3 regions of the Latilactobacillus fuchuensis genome follow, and region 3 is predicted to be linked to each of the others. Evidence: predicted binding sites of a transcription regulator. Region 3 holds the regulator's gene; each other region holds the start of a gene.
The links. The regulator NrdR, encoded in region 3, represses ribonucleotide reductase genes. The targets are predictions, from matches to a motif close to ACACNATATATNGTGT.
Positions count from the first base shown of each region.

Region 1 (3,292 bases), 1.5 Mb from region 3:
CCACCCAAGTTCACCCGTCACTAAAGACTGGTGCCCTTCATTGCTGATAACGGTCAGAAGCCGTGTAGCTATTCACTACCCACTATTGCGCTGGAATGTTGGATTTGATGGCTTGCACCGACCGCCACTTCTCTGTAAATCCATATAGGCGCTTATTCGCGTGTTTAAATCTTGACCATAGCATAACCTATTTACGAATTAAATTCAATCACATTCTGTTGATTTTTGTAACCAAAGTTCACGTAGAATGCCATACATCCGACCATAATGGTCACTATCCGCATTCCGACGCCATTTAAACATCACCGCTTGTGGATTAACGTCGTCTGGCAATTCAATACTCGAGGTCGTAATAATCATATCGGCGTCTTTCAAATCCGCATCTTGCATACTGATATTGACGTAGCGAATCCCCTTTAAATCCGTTAATAGATCTAAATAACCCATGTAAGATTGTTCGGCCACTAAAACAACGTTGACTCGGTGTAATGGCGCTCGCTGTTGGATCAGCTGTATGAAAACATTGTAGTAACCATTAACGATTTCATCGTGCATGTCCTTTAAGAAATCGACATCACTATTCATGAATAAATGATCAACTGTATCTTCAACGTCCCGTTTCAAGAGTTGATCCTCTTTTAAATTCAAATTGGCATCTAATAAGAAACGGTTAACCCGAGATGTCACGTCTTTTTTATAAATATAAGTTGAAGCCGTCATCGCGATTAACGTCCGTTTCAAAATATCGACTTCTGCGTCATCTAATTTCAAGAAATAATGAACGTTTAACGGAATCCGGTCAACGAAATCCGAGACAAACTGATTAATTTCAGGCACATAACGCGTATGTTGTTCGCCATCAGCTAAGGCATACCGGTTATTGCTATGCAAAAAGATGGGGCTAAAATTAAACGTATAATACATGTTCAGTGATTCTAACATGGCCTCTTGATCCGTCATTTGCGCTAAAATACTGCGCATGCGGATTGCTTCGCGGGTAAATGGCCGCACCATAAATTCGTGAGTCATATTAGGCACTGGATACCGAATAATATCTTGCGCCGAGGTATCTTTAATAAACTTCTTTTGCATCACGCGATGATAAATCACGGCCATCGCATACCCGCCGATTTCACGAGTCAATATATTCGGTTGGGCTAATTGGAACCGTTCAACAGTCACATCAAACGCTTCCAAGGCATCATCACGATCGATTGCTTCAAACGGCCAAGAATGACCATCCGTTGCCATCCAGAAAAGCATAATCAAAATTAAGCGAATCGTACTTTCATCGCCTTCTAAACGGATTGGATCATAAAAAATCCGAACATCAAAAGAACGAATAAAATCCCGTAAACTCTTTAAATGTCGTAAAACCGTTGCTTTACTACTATTATGGTCCTCCCAGAACGTCTGGAAGCCCATTTCTTCACCAGTCAATAATATTTTTACGAAATCATAAACATCGGACTTGCTGACCAATGAAAAGTGATAAACATCGGACGGCACGCTAAATAGTAGCTGTGTTTCTTCCGTATCTTGACCCACAATCTTTTTCAAATCGTCGACAATACTCATATACATATTATATAAACTGCCATAATTGCGATTCAAAAGTGTCGCAACCTGTTTTAAATTAACGTCATCAACTAATGGATTATTATTTCTAGAGAGTTCAATCCGCTTTTTGACCGGTAGTTCATCGCGCTTTAAACTAGCTATATCAAGCAGCAAATCATATTTTTCGCAATCTGATTGTGTCAGATAAATATTAGTATTATCCACCCTTTATTAGTCCTCCCAAAGTGATTCATTATCATTAATTAATTTTAACACTATTTGAATCGTAAAAATAGCTAACTATAAATAAGTTAAACAAAGATTGCTTTTTAACCCGAAAATGCTAGAATATTCTAGTGAGCTTTGCTCAATTAACACTATATATTGTATAATAACCAATAGATTACCACAATTTGCAGTTAAAAGAGGGAGACTGATGACATTGCTCGTACTTGCTGGCACAATCGGTGCAGGAAAAACTAGCTTAACTAAATTTTTAGCCGATCATTTGGGCACCGAAGCCTTTTATGAATCCGTTGACGATAACGAGGTCCTACCATTATTTTATAAGGACCCTAAGAAATACGCGTTTTTACTTCAAATCTATTTCTTAAATAAACGTTTTGATAGTATCAAACAAGCTTACGCTGATGATAACAATATCTTAGACCGTTCAATTTTTGAAGATTCATTATTATTCCATTTGAATGCCGATTTAGGTCGCGCAACGGATACTGAAGTCCAAGTTTACGATTCATTATTGGATAACATGATGCAAGAATTACCTTACGCTGCCCATAAAAAGCGCCCCGACTTACTCGTTCACGTGCGGGTCAGCTTCGAAACCATGCTTTCACGGATTCAAAAACGGGGCCGTTCATACGAACAATTGGATTACGATCCAACCCTCTATGATTATTACAAGGAATTAAACAAACGTTACGACGCTTGGTATGACGACTACGATGAAAGCCCTAAGATGCAAATCGATGGCGACCAACTAGACTTCGTTGAAAACGAAACAGACCGTAAAAAAGTCATCAACATGATTGACGAACGATTAAAAACACTAGAGAGTGACTGAGCTGTTTAGCTTTTGAGTATAGCCTAAAATGGCGAATTATGACTGTCCTTTAGTCATGATTCGCCATTTGTAGCTAGACGGAAAAAGCTAGCTCAGGAACGCGTTTTAAAGAGTGTGAGTCCTCACAGGTAGCTTCTGAGCATTAGCCTAGTTCCGTGAATAAAGTCTGGTTTTTAGACTTTGTTTGCGAAACGTCGCTAAGCACAGGAAGCTGTGATGACGAACACGTTTAGAGAGTGACTAAGCTGTTTAGCTTTTGAGTATAGCCTAAAATGGCGAATTATGACTGTCCTTTAGTCATGGTTCGCCATTTGTAGCTAGACGGAAAAAGTTAGCTCAGGAACACGTTTTAAAGAGTGTGAATCCTCACAGGTAGCTTCTGAGCATTAGCCTAGTTCCGTGAATAAAGTCTGGTTTTTAGACTTTGTTTGCGAAACGTCGCTAAGTACAGGAACGCGTTTAGAGCGCTAACTCAGCCGTTTAACTTCTGAGTATCCAAAAAATAAGCACTTAATCCTCACCGTCTAGGAGGATTAAGTGCTTATTTCAATGCTTTTATTTAATCATTTTTCTTACGGCGATAATAATACACAGCGCCGCCAATGATGATTAACCCAAGTCCAATCCAAACAGTTGCCTTCATAAAGT
Region 1 is NZ_LT984417.1:139,099-142,390, forward strand. Features, by position in the region: gene LFUMFP_RS00680 (helix-turn-helix domain-containing protein) at 205-1,785, opposite strand; gene LFUMFP_RS00685 (deoxynucleoside kinase) at 1,997-2,644, shown strand; gene LFUMFP_RS00690 (SpaA isopeptide-forming pilin-related protein) at 3,204-3,292, opposite strand, start outside.
Region 1: a site for NrdR is predicted at 1,935-1,950, ahead of LFUMFP_RS00685 (deoxynucleoside kinase). Genes of this name have one in related genera too.

Region 2 (3,292 bases), 190 kb from region 3:
TGCTTCGCTTGAATTTCATTTTTATCGAAGAAATACGGCGTCGCATCAATCACATTATCTTGGAACCGCACACTATTCTTCACGGTTTGCGCTAACTTCTCGAAATCAACCGTTTGGGTTTGCTTATTCACCATGTTGGCCAAATTGATTGACGCTAAATTACAGACCGAATAGGGGGTTAGCGGCTGTTCACCACACGGATTAGTCGCAACCACCTTTTGACCGTAAGCCGTCGCATTGGTCATGGCATTGGCATTGTCGATGAAGAAAATCCCAGGTTCTGCTGAATAAGTCGCACAAGTCGTGATCAAATCCCACAATTGGCGGGCTTTAATGGTTTGATAAATATGCACCGCGTGGCCTTGAGCCACCCATTCGCGCACATCGCCACAGTCTTGCCATTGCGTATCATAAACCTGCATTTCGGCTTGATCGTAATGGGCCACATCAGGGAAGCGTAATTGATAGTCGCCATCGCTAATCACCGCGTCCATGAATTCTTTAGTGATGCAGACCGAAATATTAGCGCCAGACAAAAAGTCCTTATCGCGCACGTCGTAAGTCCCATTTAAGGTTAACTTCTGTTGTAACCGTTGGATTTGTTCCGCCGGTAAATCAGTTTTCTTAGCCAATAGAAATTCAGTGTATTCTTTTTGAGCTGGATCAAGTGGCGTGAAAACTAATTTTTCATCAATCAATTGTTTGATAATCGGATTCGTGTTTTCCGCTTGAATTTTACGTAAAACATCTGGATTTTGCATCTTTGATAAAATAAATTCAAAAATATCGGGATGCCAATCCGCCATCATAATCATTTGCGCACCACGCCGACTGCCGCCTTGTTGGACCAATTGGGTTAGATTGGCTAAATCATTTAACCACGATACGGCGCCGGACGATTTACCGTTGACGCCCCGGACAATCGTATCCTTCGGCCGCAATGTTGATCCGTTCGTCCCGACTCCGCCACCGCGACTCATAATTTCCATGACTTCTTGTCGGTGTTTGGCTAAACCTTCGCGTGAATCCGCGATAAATGGCATCACATAACAATTAAAATAAGTCGCTTGCGACTGTGTGCCAGAACCGTATAACACTCGACCAGCCGGGATTAAATCTTGATTTAACAATAATTTGTAGAACGTTTGTTGCGTCTGCTCTTGGTGTTTTGTTTCTTGGCGTGCCATTTCGGTTGAAACCCGTTTGGCAATTTGTTCGTAGAATAATTCTAACGGTTTTTCAACCGCTAACCGTTCGCGCATCACTAACCCAGTCGCAGCTTCTTGAGAATCAGTTAAACTACTCCGATAATCTGGTGTGACCGCAATCGTCAATTGATCACCTTCGATAGCGGTCACAAACCCTAACCCCTTGGTTGGATAAGTCGGATCCGGATTCGTGGTCAGCACCACTAAATCACCGACCGTGATTGTTTCGCCACTAATATCTTTATAAGCATAGCGATCGAGCATAATCATCCGTGAAATCCCGTCGAACGTCATCTGCATGTCAGGCGTAATCGGAAAAATCACTGGAAATTGTTGAATATCTTGGTTCAATTTATCAATATTAACTGTTGCTTCAATTGTCATCGTTAGTAGCCTCCAAATAAAAAAAGACACAACATATTGTGTCTTTAATAAATTCTACTACCCTATACAGATATTTTCAACCAATTATCGCATAATTTTAGCGTTGACATTTCTCTTCAAAAATAAGACTACCACAAATCTTAACTGAGAAGCACAATCAGTTGGTAACAATTTAATCTGTTCAAACTAATCATCGATCGCGCTAACCATTAACGATTATTCTTTACTGACCTTTTTAGCTTTTTTAGGTGTTTTAATTTCTTTTTCAAAAATAAAACTATTCCCTTTCCGACTGACTTGGAGACCACTTTTCTGTCCAATCAAGTAATAACTTTTTGCAGCATTACGAATTAGCGCTTTACAATCGTGTTCTTCCCTTTGTTCTTTATATTTTTCACTGTCTACTTTGATATAGTGATTTTTTTGTGTATAAACAGCTTGATATAACTGTTTTTGAACCGGTGTAATTGGTAATGTTTTTTTAATCTCATCAGATTTCGCATCGTACAATTCAGTGATTGTTGTGACGGATTTCTTTTCCTGATCCAAATATTTTTCAATCAACTTAATAATTTCCTGATTAGGACCAACGTAATAAGCCAAAGATGAATATAGCTGGCTAAGCGTTTCGCCGTCGTGTACTAATTTTTCTTTAACGGCTAGCTGGGTTAAGTCCTTGGCAAAAACTAATAGGGATTTGGCTGCCATATTCTTAATCTTTTGAATATCACCCATTTCATTTTGTTGGACGGCATGTAAAACATTCTTAAGTTGCCGTTGAACAACCGCTGCATTATTTAACGTATCGCTGACAGAATTGGCTGTATTCCCCTTAGCTTCCCAATTAAACATCACGAAACTCGCGGCGCTCATGTTCCGCCATAACTCTTTTAAATCATTTCTAAATTCAGCTTCATAAGTGATAACTTCTTGTTGCATATATTGATAATCAGCAATCATTTCCTTTTTATCAGTCACGACACTTTCAGAAACCTTAAACCGAAAATTATCGTCCACTAAAATATCGAACTCATCTAACAAATTCAACATTTGCTTAACTGATTCCAAAGCCGTATTCTTTTTCACTTGATAATACCGAATACCTGCGATTAATAATGAAATAACAACCCCAATTGCTTGAATCCAATCTGCCATTTTAAAACACTCCTCTTTTATTTCTTCAATTGATAATCTTAATATTGTTCAAGTGTAGCCACTAAATTAGCGCGAAATTTTGGGACAAATGATGTTGGCGAAACCACCTCAATATTCGCACCTTGACCCAACAACCACAACATAGCGCCGTCTTCATAAGCTCGGGCTTCAATTAAGACCTCATTGTCCCCTGTTTGACGAATCATTTTTGATTCTGGAAACCGGTCCAAGGCAGTCTGAGGGTTAATCCGACATTTAAACCTAAAAGTCGTTAAATCACCCATCGCCAATAAATAGGTCTGTTTTCGATAATCTTGCAACGAATAATGATTCATCTTTCGATGACAATCACCTGCATGAACGGCCGTGATATCAACAATTCGATCCAAACGATACAGTAAATACTTGGTTTGATGCTCTCGACACATCGCCACATAAAAATAAGCATTATCGAAAAATAACGTTTCCGGTTGCGCAACGTGCTTTTTAACGGGATCCCCAATCTCGCCAGTCTGATAATCAAACGTCAGCCGTTGATGTTCAGC
Region 2 is NZ_LT984417.1:1,777,564-1,780,855, forward strand. Features, by position in the region: gene LFUMFP_RS08505 (vitamin B12-dependent ribonucleotide reductase) at 1-1,592, opposite strand, end outside; gene LFUMFP_RS08510 (hypothetical protein) at 1,809-2,747, opposite strand; gene LFUMFP_RS08515 (helix-turn-helix transcriptional regulator) at 2,786-3,292, opposite strand, start outside.
Region 2: a site for NrdR is predicted at 1,619-1,634, ahead of LFUMFP_RS08505 (vitamin B12-dependent ribonucleotide reductase). Genes of this name have one in related genera too.

Region 3 (3,292 bases):
AGAGGTTGAAAATGTTCGGCGTGGTTTAGCAGAATTAGTCATTGGTAAAACCGTCAAAGACATCCAAATTTTATGGTCTAAAATTGTCGTTAATCCTGATGAAGTCTTTTTAGACGGCTTAGTGGATCGGCAAATTATCGGTGTCGATCGGCGGGGCAAATATTTATTGATTCGATTTGATCACGATTTAACGGTCGTTAGCCATCTGCGGATGGAAGGTAAATACGAAGTGGATGATCAAAGTGCACCCGTCACCAAGCACACCCACGTGATTTTTGAGATGACTGATGGGACGCAATTACGTTATTTAGACACGCGTAAATTTGGCCGGATGCAGTTGATTGAAACCGGCCAAGAAATGACGGTTGCTGGGCTGAAAACCTTGGGACCCGAACCGACACCGGCGACGTTTGACGTGCACCAGTTTTATCAAGCGTTACAAAAACACCATAAAGCCATCAAACCGTTATTGTTGGATCAAAAAGTGGTGAGCGGCTTAGGTAATATTTATGTGGATGAAACATTGTGGTTGAGCCAGATTCATCCGGAAACACCGGCTGATTTATTAACGCAAGCGGAAGTTCAAAAACTCCACGATGACATCATTACTGAATTGCAATTAGCGATTAATAGTGGTGGCACAACCGTCAATACCTTTTTGAACGCGACCGGACATGCTGGTGCTTTCCAAGAGATGTTGCATGTTTATGGTAAAAAAGGGGAACCGTGCGAACGTTGTCAGACGCCGATTGAAAAAATAAAGGTCGCCCAACGTGGTACACACTTTTGTCCGCATTGTCAGATTAGAAAAGAGGCGCGTTAATGACCTATTTTTTAGGGTTAACGGGCGGAATTGCGACGGGCAAATCGGCAGCTTCTACCCTTTTTAAAACACTAGGGGTACCGGTGATTGATGCGGATCAAGTGGCCCATCAAGTGATGGCGGAAAATCAAACGGTTAAAGAACAAATTGCAGCCACTTTTGGGGATTCGTTAGTGATTGATGGTCAAGTTGATCGTCACAAATTAGGACAACTCGTTTTTGGACAACCGACAGCCTTAGCGCAGTTGAACGCGATTACCGCACCGGTTATTCGCCAGGCCTTGATTGCACAGATGGCCGCGATTAAGCAAGCCTCAGTTGTGGTGGTTGATATTCCGTTGTTGTATGAACAAGGTTACGCCGAATTATTCGATGGTGTAGCTGTGGTGGCCGTCTCACATGCGACGCAATTGGCACGGTTGATGGCCCGTAATCAGCTAACGGCTGAAGCGGCTGAATTACGAATCGCTAGTCAGTTGCCGTTGGCTGAAAAGCGAGCGCAGGCCGATTATATATTAGAGAATGAAGGGTCGTTAGCAACACTACAGGCGCAAATTGATAGTTTATTAACGAAAATCACTGATTAGTTAAAAAATCCCGACTAAATTAAACTTTGGTCGGGATTTTTGACGATTCAACATTTAGTGAATTTGCGTGTTCATGGTATAATAACCAAGATAAGATGGGTTTATACTAAACTAAAATAAAAGCTTAATTTAAGAATAGAAGGTGTCACTATGTTATGTCCGCATTGTCATCAAAATAGTTCACGGGTGATTGACAGTCGACCAACCGATGAGGGGCGTGTTATTCGTCGTCGCCGTGAATGTGAAAACTGTCGTTTCCGGTTTACAACGTTTGAACGCGTTGAACAAACACCATTATTGGTGATTAAGAAAAACGGGACGCGCGAAGAATTTAATCGCGATAAGTTATTACGCGGGTTGATTCGGGCGGCTGAAAAACGGCCGGTTACGATGGAACAAATGACGGAAATCGTCGACGATGTCGAAAATAAAATTCGAGCATTAGGTGAAAATGAAGTGTCGTCACAAGCCGTTGGGGAATACGTGATGGCACTATTGCCAGAAATTGATGAGATTGCCTATATTCGTTTTGCCAGTGTTTATCGACAATTCAAAGATATGAATGTCTTCATGAAAGAATTACAAGATATGATGAAAAAAGAAAAAGCAAAAGAATCAAAATAAGGGAAGGACGTTTTTATGGCTGATGCATTTGATTTTTTAAGTCCAAAAGACGGCTTTTTGGTGACGAAAGCAAACTACTTAACTGATTTCGACCAAACGGTGGTGACGTATTTGTATCAACCGTTGATGGGTGCCGTTGCCTATAGTCTTTATTTGTTATTGTGGAGTCAAGTGAAGGATGTTGCGAGCCAACATCAATTTCAAACCCACGCAACGCTATTGAATTTATTGAGTGTCGATTTACCAGCGTTCTATGACGGCCGCAGTAAATTAGAGGCATTAGGCTTAATCCGGACGTATCAAAAAAATGGTGAAGCAGGCCGCCAATTGGTTTATGAACTATACGCGCCAATGAAACCAGATGTTTTTTTTAAAGACGATCTATTGAGCGTTGTGTTGTATGAATCGGTTGGCGAGAAGCGGTTTATCGAATTGCGGGAGCGGTTTAAGCTCCAACCGGTACGTTCACAAGATTATAAAGAAGTCAGTAAGAACTTTTTAACCGTCTTCCACGTTCAAAATGACCATTTGCTAAATACACCAGATGGCGTGGCAGAAACGAAGAGCCTTTATCAGCAGAAATCGCCGAATAAACCTAGTTTTAGCGCGCTTGAGTTACAGACGTTTGATTGGGAACTGTTGCAAGATGTGTTAGGGCAACGGCAGATTTCACCCGACGAAGTGCTACGCAATGAACAACGGTTATTTAATTTACATTATTTCTACGGCTTAGACGAAATAACCCTCGCGAACTTAATGGGCACGACGATGGATGCCAGAGACAATACGTTGAATATGGAGGTGCTTGAACAAAATGTTCTGGGCAACTATACGCGCCGCCACGCCGCTCAAAATAAAGTAGCGACTGATTCTAAATATACCTTAAGTGAATTACAAAAGCAGGGGCAGCAGGCCAAGTTTAACGAACAAGAAATGCAGTGGTTAACAGACAGCCAACGCTATCTACCGGTCGATTATTTGAACGATTTAAAGCAGAAAAAACACGGCTACGTCGCTAAAAATGAAATTCGGGCGCTAAAAGATTTGCAAGGACGCTATATTTTTAGTAACGATGTGCTCAACATTTTAGTGGCGTACATTACTGAACGTTATGAAGGTTTGACGCAAGCCTTGTTGGATCGGATTGCTAATCAGTGGGCGCAAAAAGGGGTTCAAACACCGGTTGATGCCATTCAGCAGATTCGTCAGTTCCAAACCGCGCAAACTGATAAAGCGAAGACGAAACAAAATAATCGTT
Region 3 is NZ_LT984417.1:1,590,513-1,593,804, reverse strand. Features, by position in the region: gene mutM (DNA-formamidopyrimidine glycosylase) at 1-823, shown strand, start outside; gene coaE (dephospho-CoA kinase) at 823-1,410, shown strand; gene nrdR (transcriptional regulator NrdR) at 1,561-2,034, shown strand; gene LFUMFP_RS07590 (replication initiation and membrane attachment family protein) at 2,050-3,292, shown strand, end outside.